Regions from separate parts of the Herbiconiux sp. J20-20 genome, predicted to be linked through region 2. Evidence: predicted binding sites of a transcription regulator. Region 2 holds the regulator's gene; the other holds the start of a gene.
What was found. Region 2 encodes HrcA, which represses chaperone genes, less so after heat shock. Its sites were predicted from a motif close to TTNGCACTCGNNNNNNNCGAGTGCNAA; they were not measured.
Positions count from the first base shown of each region.

Region 1: the regulator HrcA is predicted to act here: its motif matches at 1,033-1,059, upstream of groES (co-chaperone GroES).

Region 1 covers NZ_CP195122.1:1,351,273-1,359,871, reverse strand. Annotated here, with positions in the region: gene ACR3ZA_RS06500 (THUMP-like domain-containing protein) at 1-1,001, opposite strand, end outside; gene groES (co-chaperone GroES) at 1,131-1,427, shown strand; gene rarD (EamA family transporter RarD) at 1,507-2,442, shown strand; gene ACR3ZA_RS06485 (ABC transporter substrate-binding protein) at 2,483-3,739, shown strand; gene ACR3ZA_RS06480 (ABC transporter substrate-binding protein) at 3,891-5,156, shown strand; gene ACR3ZA_RS06475 (GIY-YIG nuclease family protein) at 5,355-5,642, shown strand; gene ACR3ZA_RS06470 (ATP-binding cassette domain-containing protein) at 6,043-6,786, opposite strand; gene ACR3ZA_RS06465 (ATP-binding cassette domain-containing protein) at 6,795-7,778, opposite strand; gene ACR3ZA_RS06460 (ABC transporter permease subunit) at 7,768-8,599, opposite strand, start outside.
Region 2 covers NZ_CP195122.1:534,137-542,735, forward strand. Annotated here, with positions in the region: gene ACR3ZA_RS02515 (CNNM domain-containing protein) at 1-576, opposite strand, end outside; gene ybeY (rRNA maturation RNase YbeY) at 576-1,040, opposite strand; gene ACR3ZA_RS02525 (PhoH family protein) at 1,037-2,074, opposite strand; gene ACR3ZA_RS02530 (HIT domain-containing protein) at 2,145-2,501, opposite strand; gene ACR3ZA_RS02535 (16S rRNA (uracil(1498)-N(3))-methyltransferase) at 2,525-3,265, opposite strand; gene dnaJ (molecular chaperone DnaJ) at 3,271-4,371, opposite strand; gene hrcA (heat-inducible transcriptional repressor HrcA) at 4,400-5,422, opposite strand; gene ACR3ZA_RS02550 (magnetosome magnetite crystal formation protein family) at 5,650-6,024, shown strand; gene ACR3ZA_RS02555 (magnetosome magnetite crystal formation protein family) at 6,087-6,464, shown strand; gene ACR3ZA_RS02560 (aldehyde dehydrogenase family protein) at 6,466-7,893, opposite strand; gene hemW (radical SAM family heme chaperone HemW) at 7,904-8,599, opposite strand, start outside.

The sequences.
Region 1 (8,599 bases), 820 kb from region 2:
AGCGTCTTCACGTCGAGCGGGAACCGCTCGCGCACCCGGAACACCTGACCGAACGGCGTCTCAGGAGCGGTATCGGTGGTGATCCAGGCGATCGTCTCATCGATCATGCCGCCGTCGATCGAGCGCGCCAGATCGCCGATCAGCCGCGCCCGGATGACGGCGCCGTCGGGCTCGACGAGGAATTCGCCGAGCGCGCGCACCTCGGCGTCGGCGCTGTCGGCCTCCGCGACCAGCTCGGCCGCACCGTGCGCACCGAGCACGAGCGCGGCGCGCCGAACGCCCTCACGGGCGAGCACGCCCGACCACAGCACCAGCTCGACGACCTCGTGGTCGGCCGAGATCCACTGCGCCTCGACGTCCTCCGGAATCAGGTCGCGGTCCAGTCCCGGGGCGAGCTTGATCCCGGTCGGCAGCTCCCGGGCTCGCGCGAACGCCCAGTCCAGCGTCGGCGACCAGTCGTTCGGGTCGTTGTAGCGGGTGCCGCCGGAGCGTCGGGCCGGGTCGATCCAGAGTCCCCCGACGCCGGCGAGATCGGCCCCGGTGGCGTCGCCGTGCTCCACGCGCGCGGAGCCGAACGGGGCCAGGTTGTAGGCGGCCAGGGCGGCGGTCACCTCGTCGCGCTCGACCGCGACGACGCCCAGCTCGAGAGCCGCCAGGGCGAGGCTGTCGGCACCGATGCCGCAGCCGAGGTCGGCGACCACGTCGATTCCGGCACCCGCGAAGCGGCCCGCGTGCACCGAGGCGACCCGCAGCCGTGTCGCCTGCTCCAGGCCTTCCGGGGTGAACAGCATCCGGCTCGCGAAGTCGCCGAACTTGGCGCGCGCCTTCGCGCGCAGCCGGGCCTGACTGAGCACAGCGGCGACTCGGCCGGCCGGGTGGCCCGCCTTGCGCAGTCGTGCGACGGTGCTCACGATGTCGGTCCGGGAGTCGATCGGGCCGACCTCGTCCAGCAGGCGCAGCCCCTCGGGGGTGAGCACCTCGCGCAGTTCGGCCGCATCCATGCGTCCCACGCTACCGGGCACGGTCCCGCCGCTGGCACTCGCGTTGATCGACTGCTAATCAGGCCCTATAGTGGGTCTGGCACTCTCAGTGGGAGTGTGCCAACCATGAGTTTCAGAAAGAGGTCACACGTGTCGGTCTCCATCAAGCCGCTCGAGGATCGCATCGTCATCAAGCAGGTCGAAGCCGAGCAGGTCACCGCGTCGGGTCTCGTCATCCCCGACACCGCGAAGGAGAAGCCCCAGGAGGGCGAGGTCGTGGCAGTCGGACCGGGTCGCATCGACGACAACGGCAACCGCGTTCCGCTCGACGTCGCCGTCGGCGACAAGGTCATCTACTCGAAGTACGGCGGCACCGAGGTGAAGTACGGCGGCGAGGACTACCTCGTGCTGTCGGCTCGCGACGTGCTCGCGGTCGTCGTCTCCTAAGCGACGAATTTCCGCCGAAAGGCCCCGTGGCTCTGCCATCGGGGCCTTTCGCGTTTCCGGGAGATCTACGCTGGTACTCGTGCCCCCCTCCCTCGCCCCCGAGAACGCGCGGCGGCGGGGAGCAGGGCTCGCCTACGTCATCTCTGCGTACGCGCTGTGGGGAACCTTCCCGCTGTACTTCCTGCTGTTCGCGCCGGCCAGCGCGCTCGAGGTCGTCGGCTTCCGCATCGTCCTGTCGTTCGTCTTCTGCCTGCTGCTGATCACGGTCTTCCGGCGCTGGCGCGCCATTCTCGGACTCGTCCGACAGCCGCGCGTGGTCGGCGCCATGGCGCTCGCCGGGGTCTTCATCTACGTCAACTGGCTCGTCTACGTGTTCGCCGTGCTGAACGATCAGGTGGTCGAGGCCTCCCTCGGCTACTTCATCAACCCGCTCGTCACGGTGCTGCTGGGAGTGTTCGTGCTGCGCGAGTCGATGCGTCCCGCGCAGTGGGTCGCGGTCGGGGTGTCGGCCGTCGCCGTGCTCGTGATCGCCATCGGGTACGGCACCTTCCCGGTGATCTCTCTCGTGCTCGCCGCCTCCTTCGGCCTGTACGGCTACGTCAAGAGCCGTGTCGGCGCGCAGGTGGATGCGCTCAGCGGACTGACCATCGAGACGACCGCGCTCGCCCCGTTCGCGGTGGCGCAGCTGCTGGTGCTCGGCTCGACCACCGGGCTCGCCTTCGGGCAGCACGGCGTCGGTCAGGCGGTCGCCATGCTGTCGGCGGGCATCGTGACCGCGGTGCCGCTGCTCATGTTCGCCGCCGGAACCCGGCGGCTCCCGCTCGTCGCCGTCGGGCTGGCGCAGTATCTGACGCCCGTCCTGCAGTTCGTCATCGGGGTGGCGATCCTCGGTGAGCCGATGCCGCTGGAGCGCTGGATCGGGTTCGCGCTCGTCTGGGTGGCGCTGCTGATCCTGTCGGTCGACATGGTGCGCGCAGGGCGCGCGAGCCGTCGCGCCTCCGCGCCGCCGCTCTGAGCCCGCGGTACAGTCGCTTCAATCGCCGAAAGGAGCCTCGATGCCGCGCGGTCTCGCCCGACTCGGTGCCATGACGGCGCTCGTCCTTGCCGGCACGCTGCTCTCGGCGTGCGCCGAGGAGCCCGTTGCGATGCCGACGCCGACCCCCAGCCCGAGCGCCACGGCCACGGGCGACGGAGTCCTGCGGATCGGCACGCTCTTCCCGACCTCCGGTGACCTGGAATACCTCGGCGACGGTCAGGTCGCCGGCGTCAACGCCGCCGTGCGCCAGATCAACGACGAGGGCGGGGTGCTCGGCGCCAAGGTGGAGGTCATCCACCGCGACTCCTCCGACGCCGGCGAGAAGAAACTCGAGAAGAGCTTCGCCGAACTTGTCGACAAGGGCGTTGACGTCATCATCGGCCCGTCGACCTCCGTGCTGACGCTCCGCATCCTCGAACTGGCCGAAGAGGCGGGGATCCCGATCATCACCCCCGCCGCGACGTCGCCCCAGCTGACGACGTACGACACGGCCAACTGGGTGTTCCGCACCATCGCGAGCTACGACCACCAGGGCGTCGTGCTCGGCCGCGTGCTCCCGGAGCGCGAGCAGGAGCGCGTCGCCCTCATCTACGTCGACGGGCCGTACGGGCAGTCGCTGGTGTCGCCGCTGGCCACCTCTCTCGAGGAATCCGGGGGCGAGCTGGTCGCCAGCATCCGAATCACGAGCGACTCGAAGGTCGCCGACGTCGTCGAGGCGATTGCGGAGGCCGAGCCGGATGCTGTCGTGCTGGCGACCACCGACAACGGGAAGGTGACCCGCAGCTACATCACCGCGCTCACCAAGGCGAAGCTCGGCGGTTCGAAGCTGTGGCTGACCAGCCTCAACATGGCTGACTACTCGCAGTCGCTCGACTCCGGCGTGCTGAAGGGCGCCAACGCGATTCTCGAGGGGGCGCCCGGTGACAAGGCGTTCAGCGCTCTCATCAAGCGCGAAGACCCCAAGGTGACCGAGTACCGCTACTCCGTGGAGGCGTTCGATGCCACGGTGCTCGCGGCGCTCGCCGCCCTCACCGCGGGCAGTGACGACTCGCTGGCGGTGCGCGGGGCCCTCATCGACGCGAGCGTCGGCGGAATCAAGTGCACCAGCTTCGGGGAATGCGCATCCGTGCTCCGGACCGAGCCGGATGCCGACTACGACGGACTGAGCGGCGTGCTCAACCTGGACGAGAACGGCGACCCGACGCGCGGCTCGTACGGCATCTACGAGTACGGCTCCAAGAACACGGTCACGCGAAAGAGCACCGAAATCGGCTGATCGCGACGGAAGTCGTCGAATATAACGATTCGGACCGCGTTACACGCTTGTAACAGTGATGAATTGTTCGTTGTTGCTTCGCGCCGTAGCGTGAAACCCAGCAGTGCTGCTCTCGCGGCACCGCCCTGTCCTGAACACGATGAGGAGCAACATGACCAGCACGAAGGCTCACGCCATTCGTTCCCGGTCGCTGAAGACGTCGATCGGTGGTGTCGCGATTCTGGCGACGACCGCCCTCGTGCTCAGCGGCTGCGCCACGACCGACGAGGGAACGACCCCCGCAGGCGACCTGACGCTCAAGATCGGCACCGCGCTTCCGCAGACCGGTAACCTCGCGTTCCTCGGCCCGCCCGAAGAGGCCGGCGTTGCCTACGCGGCTTCCGAGGTCGAGGCCTACGCCGAGACCACCGGACTCAGCCTCGAGGTCGTCTACGGCGACTCGGGTGACACCGACAACAAGGCCTACGAGACCGAGATCCCGCGTCTCCTCGGCGAGGACGTCTCGGCGATCCTCGGCGCGGCGTCCTCCGGCGTCTCGCTCCAGTTCATCGACCAGGTCACGGGCGCCGGAGTCATCCAGTTCTCGCCGGCCAACACGTCGGACGCCTTCTCGACCTACGACGACAACGGGCTGTACTTCCGTACCGCTCCGTCGGACGTCCTGCAGGGCGAGGTTCTCGGAAACCTCATCGCTGAAGACGGCAACCAGACGCTCGGCATGATCGTGCTGAACGACTCGTACGGCACCGGACTCGCGAAGTACGTCACGGAGGCCTTCGAGGCCGCCGGTGGCACCGTCGTCGCGGCTCCGACCTACAACACGGGTGACACCACCTTCGACGCGCAGATCTCGGAGGTGCTCGCGGCGGACCCCGACGCGATCGCCCTGATCACGTTCGCCGAGGTTTCGACGATCATCCCGAACATCGTGAGCGAATTCCCCGCGGAGAAGCTCTACTTCGTTGACGGCAACCTCGCCAACTTCGGCGACGAGTTCGCCGAGGGCACCCTCACGGGCGCCAAGGGCACCCTGCCCGGCCTCAGCGTCGACACCCTGGGTGACTTCACCTCGGCACTCGACGCCTTCCTTGAGGCCGAGGGCTCGGCTGCGCTCGACGAGTACAGCTACGCGGCGGAGTCGTACGACGCCGTCATCCTCCTCTCGCTCGCCGCTCTCGCGGCCGGCTCGACCGAGGGTGCCGACATCGCGGCAAAGCTGCAGGAAGTCTCCGGTGGTTCCGGTGATGGTGAGAAGTGCACGACCTTCGCGGCGTGCGCCGACATCATTCTCGGTGGCGGAGTTGCCGACTACGACGGCATCTCCGGTGCGATCACGTTCGACGAGGTCGGCGACCCGACCGAGGCGTCGATCGGCATCTACATCTACGGTGACGACAACACCTACACCGCGTACTAAGCGGTAAGCGAGGGGCCCCGGTCTTCGGACCGGGGCCCTTTCGCGTCCCCCGCGGGTTGAGTAGCCGCCTCCGGCGGCGTATCGAAACCGCAAGGTTCTGCGGGTTGAGTAGTCGCTCAGCGACGTATCGAAACCCGACTTCCCCACACCCCGCGACATCCCGCGCCTCCGACGGCCAGCCCACCGCACCATCGACGCATGATGGGCGTCTACATCCTCCAGTGCGGTGACGGCAGCTACTACGTCGGCAGCTCGCGCAACATCGAGCACCGGCTCTGGCAGCACTCGACGGGCGCTGGGGGCGTCTACACCGCCAAACGCCAGCCGGTCGAGCTGGTGTTCGTCCAGGAGTTCGACCGCATCGACGAGGCGTACGCGCGGGAGAAGCAGCTCCAGGGCTGGTCTCGTCGCAAGCGAGAGGCGCTGATCGAGTCGCGCTGGGACGAACTTCCGGAGTTGAGTCGGAAGGTGCTCGGGCGGGGGTAGGGGGGGCGGGGGACTGGGGTTTCGATACGCGCCCGGAGGGCGCTACTCAACCCGCAGAACCTTGCGGTTTCGATACGCGCCCGGAGGGCGCTACTCAACCCGCAGAACCTTGCGGTTTCGATACGCGCCCGGAGGGCGCTGTTCAACCCGCGCGAGCTTGGCGGTCGAGTAGTCGCGGAGCGACGTATCGAGACCTGGTGAGCGGCCTGGGTTTCGATACGCGCCCGGAGGGCGCTACTCAACCCGCAGAACCTTGCGGTTTCGATACGGCGCCGGAGGGCGCTGCTCAACCCGCAGGGGCTTGGGGTTTCGATACGCCGCCGGAGGCGGCTACTCAACCCGCAGGGGGCTTGGGGTTTCGATACGCCGCCGGTGGCGGCTACTCAACCCGCAGGGGCCGTCAGGCGCCGAGGGTGCCGAGATAGAGGCCGATGACCTTGGGGTCGTTCAGCAACTCGCGTCCGGTGCCGGTGTAGGCATCCCGGCCCTGATCGAGCACGTAGCCGCGGTCGCAGATCTGCAGGCAACGACGGGCGTTCTGCTCGACCATGATCGTCGTGACGCCGGCCTTGTTGATCTCGGAGACGCGGATGAACGCTTCGTCCTGACGCACCGGCGAGAGGCCCGCGGAGGGCTCGTCGAGCAGCAGCACCTTCGGGTCCATCATCAGCGCGCGGGACATCGCGACCATCTGACGCTCACCGCCGGAGAGCGAGCCGGCGCGCTGCTTCAGCCGCGAGCCGAGCTCCGCAAAGATGCTCGTCACGAACTCCAGGCGCTCGTTGTACGCCTTCGGTCGCTGGTAGATCCCCATCTGCAGGTTCTCTTCGATCGACAGCGTCGGGAAGACGTTGTTGTTCTGCGGAACGAACCCGACACCGCGGGCGACCAGCTTGTTCGCCTTCAGCCCGGTGATCTCGTCGCCCTCGAGCGAGATGCTGCCGCTGCGGATCTTCACCTGGCCGAAGATCGCCTTCAGCAAGGTCGACTTGCCGGCACCGTTCGGGCCGATGATGCCGATCAGCTCGCCCTGGTTGGCGACCAGATTGGCGCCGTTCAGGATGTTGACGCCCGGAAGGTATCCGGCGACGAGATCTTTGACGTCGACGACCGCGGTCTTCGTCGCGGATGCAGGAGTGGCCATGGTCTCGCTCACTTCTTCTTGCGCTTGGAGGCGGGGGCTTCGGCGTCGACTTCGGCCTCGTACTCGGCCTCGATCTGCTCGGCGGCCTTCTTGCCGGTGCCCTCGGGGTCGGGGATGCGTCCGGTGACGATGCCCAGGTCGACATCCTGGTGGGCGCCGAGGTAGGCGTCGATCACCGCGGGATCCTTCATCACCGTGTCCGGCGGGCCCTCGGCGACGACCTTGCCCTCGGCCATGACGACGACCCAGTCGGCGATGTGTCGCACCATGTGCATGTCGTGCTCGACGAAGAGCACCGTCATGCCCTCTTCCTTCAGGTCGAGGATGTGATCCAGCAGCGACTGGGTGAGCGCCGGGTTCACGCCGGCCATCGGCTCGTCGAGCATGACGAGGGTCGGGTCCGACATCAGGGCACGGGCCATCTCGAGCAGCTTGCGCTGTCCACCGGAGAGGCTCGCGGCGAAGTCCTCGCTCTTGGCGTCGAGCTTGAACTTCTTGAGCAGCACCTCCGCCTTCTTCTCGATCTGCTCGTCCTGGGAGCGCCAGAGGAACGGGAACAGGCTGGGCAGGAACCGCTCGCCCTTCTGGCCCTTCGCGCCGAGCTTCATGTTCTCGAGCACGGTGAGCAGTCCGAGCGCCTTGGTCAGCTGGAAGGTGCGCACCTGGCCGCGCTGGGCGACCTTGAACGCGGGCACGCCCGAGATCGAGCGGCCGTCGAACGACCACTCGCCCTGGTCGGGCTTGTCGAAGCCGGTGAGCAGGTTGAACAGCGTCGTCTTGCCGGCACCGTTCGGTCCGATGAGGGCGGTGATCGCGTTGCGCGGGATCTCCAGGTGGTCGACGTCGACCGCGGTGAGACCGCCGAAGCGTCGCTGGATGCCGTCCATCACGATGACCGGGTCGACCTTCGCCACGCCGGGCTTGATCTCGCCCGTGTGCAGGCCCGTCGTCTTCTCGCGCGCGACGGGAGGCGTCTGATCGCTACTTGACAAAGGTCAGCTCCTTCTTGTTCCCGAGGATCCCCTGGGGCCGGAAGATGACGATGAGCATCAGGGCCACACCGACCAGCACGAAGCGGAGCGTCTGAGCCTGGATCGACGACATGAACGGCAGCACGCCCGCCTGCACCATGGCCGGCAGCACGTTGCTGAGCAGGGTCTGGATGACCCAGAAGATGACCGCGCCGATCACCGGTCCGAAGACGGTCGCCGCACCACCCAGCAGCAGCGCCGTCCAGACGAAGAACGTCAGCGAGGTGACGTAGACGCCGGGACTGATCGCCGAGGGGAGGGCGTAGACGATGCCGCCCGCCGCCGCGATCACGCCGCCGATGATGAGGGCCTGCATCTTGTACGAGAAGACGTTCTTGCCGAGGGCGCGCACCGCATCCTCGTCCTCACGGATGCCCTTGATCACGCGGCCCCACGGGCTGCGCATGAGCGACCAGACGAGCAGGATCGCCAGCGCGAGCGTGATGAGGCCCATGATGCGCACCCACCACTGAGTCTCGTTGTACTCCCACGGACCGAAGCCGTAGGTGCCCTGCGGGATCGGGTTCGACTCGCGGAAGCTCGAGTGGTAGCCGCTGAGGCCGTCCGCCGAGCCGGTGACGTCGTCGAACGCGGTGGTGAGGAACAGCAGACGCAGCACCTCGGCCGCCGCGATGGTCACGATCGCGAGGTAGTCGCCGCGAAGCCGGAGTGTCGGGATTCCGAGGATCAGCGCGAAGATGACCGCACCGATCAGGCCGACGAGCACGCCGCCCCACCACGGGAATCCGAAGGTCAGGATGGAGATCGCGTAGCCGTAGGCG
Region 2 (8,599 bases):
GAAGATCGAGTGGATCAGCTCGCGGTCGCCCTCCTCGAGCACGTCCGCCTCGGTCGCCTCGTCCACCATGCTGAGCAGCTGCTCTTCGCTGGAGAAGGTGACCGCCTTCGGCCGGCCCGGCGTCACCCAGTTGCCGATCGCGACGAGCGCGTCGGCGAACGGGCCGAGGATCACACGGATGATGCGGACCGGGATCGCCGCGGCGCGCGCGATGGTGCGGGCGTGCGCGCGTCCGACCGAGCGCGGGCTCGACCCGACGAGCACGAACGACACTCCGGTCATGATCAGCGCCGCCACCAGCAGCGACCACCACCAGCGCTCCACGAACACCGTCGCGAGCGAGAGCGTCACCAAGACCGCCGCGGTGGTCTCGGCCACAATGCGCATGAAGTTGGTGGCGTTGAGGTGCGCGCCGATGTCGGCGGCGATCGCCTGCAGCGAGCGGCGTGCCCGCGAGCGCTCGGCGAGCTCGCCCAGGTCGCCGCGGCTGAGGACGCTCAGCGCGGCATCGGCGGCCGCCAGGAAGCCGCCGAACGCGACCAGCAGCACCGAGATCGCCACGAATGCGACGACCACTACGGCCTCCGGCGTTCGGCGAGCGAGAAGCCGATGAGAATGTCCCGCTGCACGCCGAACATCTCCTTCTCTTCGTCGGGCTCCGCGTGATCGAAGCCGAGCAGGTGGAGGATGCCGTGCGCCGTCAGGAGCGTCATCTCCTCGATCGGCGAATGCCCGGCCTCCTCGGCCTGCGCGATCGCGACCTGCGGGCAGATCACCAGATCGCCGAGCAGCCCGGGCGGCGTGATGTCGTCGTCCGTCCCCGGGCGCAGCTCATCCATCGGGAAGCTCAGCACGTCGGTCGGGCCCGGCTCGTCCATCCACTGCACGTGCAGCTGCTCCATCGCGGCCTCGTCGACGAAGAGGATCGCCAGCTCGGCATCGGCGTGCACTCGGACGTGATCGAGCGCGAAGCTCGCCAGCCGCTGGATCGCGGCCTCGTCGACCTCGATGCCCGACTCGTTGTTGATCTCGATGCTCACGAGCGTCGACGTCCTTTGTGCTCATGCCCGCGGGCGGTGGAATCGGCGGCGGCGCGACCGCGGCGTGCCGCCCGGTTGGCGCCGTCCGGGTCGCCCCCCAGCTCGCGTGCGTGCTGGCGCGCCTGCTGCTCGGCGTCGTAGCGCGTGTACGCGTCGACGATGCGCCCGACCAGGGAGTGTCGCACGACGTCGTCGCTCGTCAGCCGGGCGAAGTAGATGTCGTCGACGCCGTCGAGGATGTGGGAGACCAGCTGGAGGCCGCTCGCGCCGAGCGGCAGATCCACCTGCGTGATGTCGCCGGTGACGACCATCCGAGTGCCGAAGCCGAGACGCGTCAGGAACATCTTCATCTGCTCGGGCGTGGTGTTCTGCGCCTCGTCGAGCACGACGAAGGAGTTGTTGAGCGTGCGCCCGCGCATGTAGGCCAGCGGAGCGACCTCGACGGTTCCGGTGGCCAGGAGCTTGGGGACGATCTCCGGATCCATCATCTCGTTGAGCGCGTCGTACAGCGGGCGCAGGTACGGGTCGATCTTGTCGGTCAGGGTGCCCGGCAGGAACCCCAGCCGCTCCCCCGCCTCGATCGCGGGACGGCTCAGGATGATCCGGTCGACCTCTTTGCGCTGCAGAGCCTGAACGGCCTTCGCCATCGCGAGGTAAGTCTTGCCGGTTCCGGCGGGACCGATGCCGAAGGTCACGGTGTGGTGGTCCATCGCGTCGACGTACGCCTTCTGGCCCAGCGTCTTCGGGCGGATGCTCTTGCCCCGCGCCGAGATGATCGCCTGGCTCAGCACCTCCGCGGGCGTCGTCTCACCGCGCTCCAGGATGCGGGCCGAGGTCGAGACATCGCTCGGGCCGAGATCCACGCCGTCGCGCACCATCGTGACGAGCTCGCGCACGAGGCGCTCGGCTGCCGAGACCTGGCTCGGCTCCCCATCAAGGGCGACCCGATTGCCGCGCACATGAACCTCGACACCGGGGAACTCGTGCTCGAGACGCGTCAGCAGCCGGTCCTGCGGGCCGAGCAGCCGCACCATCGCGAGACCGTCGACCTCGAGCTCGGCATGCCCGAGGGCGCTCTCGACGGGCGCGTCGGGCGGGGTCGGGTCATTCGGCGCCAAGGCTGCCTTCCGGGAGGGTGCCGCCCAGGACGTGGGCGTGCACGTGGAACACGGTCTGACCGGCCGCGGCGCCGGTGTTGAAGATCAAGCGGAACTCGCCGCCGCAGTGCTCGGCCGCGAGCTGCCCCGCTGCCGCGACGATCTCGGCGAGCATCTCGGGGTCGCCGGCCGCGAGCTCGACGACGTTCGCGAATGCGGCGGTCTTCGGCACCACCAGCAGGTGCACGGGGGCCTTCGGCGCGATGTCGCGGAAGGCGATGATCCGCTCGTTCTCGAAGACGATGTCAGCGGGGATCTCGCGCGCGACGATGCGCTCGAAGATCGTCGGCTCGGCGGTGCTCATGTTCCCATCTTAAGCGGCCCGGGCTACCAGCGCCCGAGGCGCGCATTCAGCACCGCCAGCGCGGCCGGACCGGCCGTCGAGGTGCGCAGGATCTCGGCGCCGAGCCGCACGCGCCGTGCGCCGGCCGCCTCCAGGCTGGACAGCTCCGTCGGCGAGATGCCGCCCTCGGGGCCGACCACGAGCGTGATGCGATCGAGGTGCGCCACCTCCACCTCGCCGATGCCGATCTCGGCGGTCGGATCCAGCACCAGAGCGAGCTCGTGCTCCGAGGTGCCGGCTGTCAGGTCGCGCGTCGCTGCAAGCGGGGCGACCTCGGGCACCCGCGCCCGGATCGCCTGCTTGCTCGCCTCGCGCACGATCGTCTCCCAGCGCGCGCGCCCCTTCTCGACCTTCGGGCCCGACCAGCGCGAGACCGAGCGCTCGGCCGCCCACGGGATCACGCCGGAGACCCCGAGCTCGGTCGCGGCCTGAATCGCGAGCTCGTCACGATCGCCCTTCGCCAGCGCCTGCGCGAGCCAGAGAGCCGGACGGGGGGCGTCATCGGTGCGCACCACCTCGACGCGGACCAGCACCTCGCCGGGCGCCACCTGCTCGACCTCGCCGCTGGCGATGGTTCCCTCGCCGTCACCGACCGAGATGTGCTCGCCGACGCGCACCCGCGCGACCTGGGCCGCGTGCCGGGCCTCGTCGCCGGTCAGACGGACGCGCCCCGCGGCGACACCCTCGGCGAGGTCCGCCGCGGTCGTGAGGTACAGCGACGCCATGACCGTCAGCCGAGGAAACGGTCGCGCAGCTTGGCGAAGATGCCCTGCTGGAAGGTCGAGAACTCGGGCGGCACGGGGCGACGGCTCTGCGCGAACTGCTTCATGAGCTGCTGCTCCTTGCTGTTCAGACGCACCGGCGTCACCACCTGGATGCCGACCTTCAGGTCGCCGCGACCTCCGCCGCGCAGCCGCGTCACGCCGCGCTCCTTCACCGTGATCACATCGGCGCTCTGCGTGCCCGGCTTCACCTCGATCTCGACATCGCCGTCGAGGGCCTCGAGCGTCACGGTGGTGCCGAGCACCGCATCCGTCATCTGCACCTCGAGCGTGGCGAGCAGGTCGTCGCCGTTGCGGCTGAACGTGTCGTGGTGCTTGACCTTGACCTCGAGGTAGAGGTCACCGTTCGGGCCGCCCGCGGGGCCGGCTTCGCCCTCCCCCGCGAGGTGCAGACGCATGCCGGTGTCGACGCCGGCCGGCACATCGATCGTGACCGTGCGCTTGGCGCGCACGCGCCCCTGGCCGGCGCAGGTCGGGCACGGGTTCGGGATGATCGTGCCGTAACCGCGGCACGTCCCGCACGGGCTCGAGGTCATCACGTTGCCGAGCAGCGAGCGCATCGTCCGCTGGATCTGACCGGTGCCGCGGCAGATGTCGCAGGTGATCGGCGAGGTGCCCGGTGCGCAGCACGAGCCCTCGCAGGTGGCACACAGAATGGCGGTGTCGACGTCGAGCTCGCGGGCGGTGCCGAAGATCACCTCGTCGAGCGAGACGTCGATGCGCAGAAGCGCATCCTGGCCGCGCTCCCGGCGCGAGCGCGGGCCAGAGCGGGCCTGCGATGCGCCGAAGAACGAGTCGAAGATGTCGCCGAAGCCGAAGTTGCCCGCGCCGCCGCCGAACCCGGCCTGCGGGCCCAGGTCGTAGCGCTCGCGCTGGTCTGGATCGCTCAGCACGTCGTAGGCGTGCGTCACGAGCTTGAATCGCTCGGCCGCATCCTCGCTCGGGTTCACATCGGGGTGCAGCTCTCGAGCCAGCCGACGGTACGCCTTCTTGATCTCCTCGGGCGTCGCCGTGCGCTCGAGGCCCAAGACCTCATAGTGGTCAGTCAAACCAGGTAATCCTTAGGTTGTCGAATGATCAGTCGTCACCGAGCAGCCGCGTCAGGTAGCGGGCAACCGCCCGCACCGCCGCGATATTGCTCGAGTAGTCCATGCGGGTGGGGCCGAGAAGCCCCACGTGGGCGGTGCTGCCGCCCGTGGCCGTGTAGCCGGTGGCGAGCACGCTCGTCTCGCCGAGGCCGAAGGTGTCGTTCTCGCGCCCGATGCTGACACGGACGCCGTCGTGCTCCAGTTGCATCTCGCCGAAGAGCCGAAGCAGCGTCACCTGCTCCTCGATCGCGTCGAACACCGAGGAGATGCTGCCGGTGAAGTCCCGCTCGGTGCGGGCCAGGTTCGCCGCCCCGGCCATCACCAGGCGGTCCTGACGGTTCGCCGCCACCTGTTCGCCGAGGCTCTCGGCGAGCTTCTCGGCCAGCGCGCGATGCTCCGGCGCGACGCCCCCCGCGATGTCGGCGAGCCGGGTCGCCGCCTCCGCGAGCGCCAGCCCGCCGAGCTCGCCGTTGAAGCGCGCGCGCAGGTCGGCCACGGCGTCGTCGGTCAGCGTCGTGCCCGTCTCGACGAGCCGCTGGTCGACGCGCCCGGTGTCGGTGATCAGCACCGTCATCAGGCGCGACGGCGCCAGCACCACGAATTCGATGTGGCGCACCCGCGCCGTGCCGAAGCTCGGATACTGGGCCAGCGCCACCTGGTTGGTGAGCTGGGAGAGCATCCGCACGGTGCGCGCCAGCACGTCATCGAAATCGACCGCCTCGCCGAGGAAGGTCTCGATCGCGGTGCGCTGCGCCGCGCTCAACGGGCGCAGGTCGCTCAGCTGATCGACGAAGACGCGGTAGCCCTTGTCGGTCGGCACCCGACCGGAGGAGGTGTGAGGCGCCGTGATGAGCTCTTCCTCTTCCAGCAGCGCCATGTCGTTGCGGATCGTCGCGGCCGAGACCCCGAAGGAGTGCCGGTCGACGATCGACTTCGAGCCCACCGGTTCACGGGAGGCGACGTAGTCCTGCACGATGACCCGAAGCACCTCAAGACCGCGCTCGGAAACCATGACGACACCGCCTCTCGACCGCGGACCCGACCGCCCGCATTTAGCACTCCGGCAACTTGACTGCCAATTGTAGCGCGAGCGGGTGTGCCGAAACCGTTGCACGCGCCCGTGACGACCGATACCGTGGCCGTGTGCTCACGATGGCCGTTTGCCATGGTGAGTTGATGGATCCGTCGCCGCGAGGCTGCGGATCGAGACCAGACACCTTCGAAAGGTATGCAAAGACCATGACTGAATCCGCACCCGCAGCGGCCGCACCTCTCTCGGAGTCCGACGACAAGCTCTGGGCGTCGCTGGCGCACTTCGGCGGCGTTCTGGGCTTCCTCCCCGCCCTGCTCATCTGGCTGATCCTCAAGGACCGCGGAGCGAAGGTGAACGTCGAGGCCAAGGAGGCGCTGAACTTCCAGATCACCGTCACGATCGGCTACGTCGTCCTCAACATCCTCGCGATCGTCCTGTCGGTGATCCTCATCGGATTCCTGTTCTCGTTCCTCGTGTTCGTGCTGTGGGTCCTCGCCGTGATCTTCTCGATCCTCGGTGGCGTCAAGGTCAACGGCGGCGGCTCGTACCGCTACCCGGCCACGTTCCGCTTCATCAAGTAAGCGCGCGACGCACCACCGCAAGCCGGGCCCTTCGGGGCCCGGCTTGCTGGTTTAATGGCGCCATGACCGAGCAGACCCCGCCCCCCGTCAACCCGTACGCCGCGGCACCCTCCCCGCTGAGCCCGTCCGACGAACGGCTCTGGGCGACGCTCATCCACGTGGGCGGCATCTTCTTCGGCTTCCTCGTGCCGCTCATCGGCTACCTGGTCCTCAAGGACCGCGGCCCGCTGGTGCGTCAGCACTCCGCCACGGCCCTCAATTTCCAGCTCACGGTGCTGATCGGCTACGTCGTGTCCTGGGTGCTGATGTTCGTGCTGATCGGCTTCCTGACCTACTTCGCGGTCTGGGTGTACTCGATCGTGTTCGCGATCATCGCTGCGGTCGCGGCCAACAAGGGCCAGGGCTACAAGTACCCGCTCGCGATCCCGTTCATCAACTGAGTCAGAGCTCGACGCCGAGGTACTTCTCCTCGAGGAACTCGAGGATGCCCTCGCTCGCGCCCTCGCGGCCGAGACCGGACTGCTTCATGCCGCCGAACGGCGCCGCCGGGTCGCTGATCACGGGACGGTTCACCGCGACCATGCCCGCGTCGATCCGGCGCGCCACGCGCAGCGCCTCGCCCTTCTCGCCGTAGACGTACGCGATGAGGCCGAAAATCGTGTCGTTGGCCATGCGGATCGCGTCCTCGACGTCGTCGACGGCGACGATCGCGGTCACCGGCCCGAAGATCTCGGTGGCATTGATCGTGGCACCGTGCTCGACGCCGGTGAGGACGGTGGGCGGGTAGAAGGCGCCCTGCGCGCTCTTCTGGCCGCCGAGCTCCAGGTGCGCACCTTCGGCCACCGCGGTGTCGACGAGGTCGGCGACCTTGTCGCGCTCGCCCACCGACACAAGCGCGCCCAGCTGGTTCTCACGATCGAGGCCGGAGCCCACCTTGAAAGCGCCGAGCTTCTCGCTCATCGCGCGGGCGAAGTCGTCGTGCAGCGAGCGGTGCACGTAGAAGCGGTTCGCGCTCGTGCACGCCGATCCGCCGTTGCGCATCTTGGCGATGAGGGCGCCCTCGACCGCGGCATCGAGATCGGCTCCGGGGAGCACGAGGAACGGGGCGTTGCCGCCGAGCTCCATGCTGGTGCTGAGCACGGTGTCCGCGGACTCGTGCAGCAGCTGGCGCCCAACCTCGGTCGAGCCGGTGAACGAGAGCTTGCGCACGGCCGGATGGTGCAGCATCGCGCTGACCGCGGGACCGGTCGGGCGCGGCGTGACCAGGTTGACCACTCCCGCCGGAACCCCGGCGCGACGCAGCACCTCGACGACGTAGGCGGAGGTGAGCGGCGTCTCGCTCGCGGGCTTCAGCACGACGGTACAGCCTGCCGCCAGCGCCGGGGCGAGCTTGCGGGTCGCCATCGCGGCGGGGAAGTTCCACGGCGTCACGAGCACCGAGACGCCGATCGGCTGGTGATCGACGATGATGTGCTTGTCGCCGGCGGGCGCGAGCCGGAAGTCGCCGCGCACCCGCACAGCCTCTTCGCTGAACCAGCGGAAGAACTCGGTCGCGTAGCCCGCCTCGGCCATCGCGTCGGGCCACGCCTTGCCGTTCTCGAGCACCATCAGCTCGGCGAGCGTCTCCTTCTCGGCCGTGAGGATCTCGAAGGCGCGGCGCAGGATCTCGGCGCGCACGCGCGGGGCGGTGGCGGCCCACTCCGAGAAGGCCCGCTCGGCGGCGTCGACGGCGGCAAGGCAGTCATCGATCGTCGCCACCGCGAACTCGGCGAGGGTATCTCCGGTAGCCGGATCGGTGACCCCGAACCGCTCTCCCCCGGCGCCCGCACGCCACTCGCCGTCGATGAACAGATCCGCGAAGAACTCCATGAGATGAAATCTAGTCCGGCAGAAGGCGTCGAACGACCGCATCTGCAAGAAGCCGTCCGCGCACGGTCAGCACCACCCGTCCGGCCAGGGCCGCACGGCCGTCGATCAGCCCATCCGCGATCAGTCCGGCGACCGCCGTGCGCCCTTTGGGGTCGAGAAGCTCCGTGGCGAGACCGCTCCGAAGTCGGCTCTGCAGCAGCACGCTCTCCACCCGCCGAGTGTCGTCGTCGAGGGTCTCGCGGCCGGCCGCCGGCGACTCCCCCGCGGCCAGCCGCTGTGCGTAGGCCGCGGGATGCTTGACGTTCCACCAGCGCACACCGCCGACGTGGCTGTGCGCGCCGGGACCGATCCCCCACCAGTCCTGACCCGTCCAGTAGGCGAGGTTGTGCCGCGAGTGCTCGGTCGGCACACGGGCCCAGTTGCTGAGCTCGTACCAGTCGTAGCCCGCGGCCGCCAGTCGCGCCTCGGCGAGCTCGTACATGTCGGCGTGCAGCTCGTCGTCGGGCTGCGCCACCTCGCCGCGCGCGATCTGACGTGCGAGCTTGGTGCCCGTCTCCACGATGAGGGCGTAGGCCGAGAGGTGATCGGGCTCCTGGGCGAGCGCCAGGTCGAGCGACGCGCTCCAGTCGTCGAGCGACTCCCCCGGCGTGCCGTAGATCAGGTCAAGGCTGGTGGCGAGCCCGGCCTCCTTCGCCCACTGCACGAC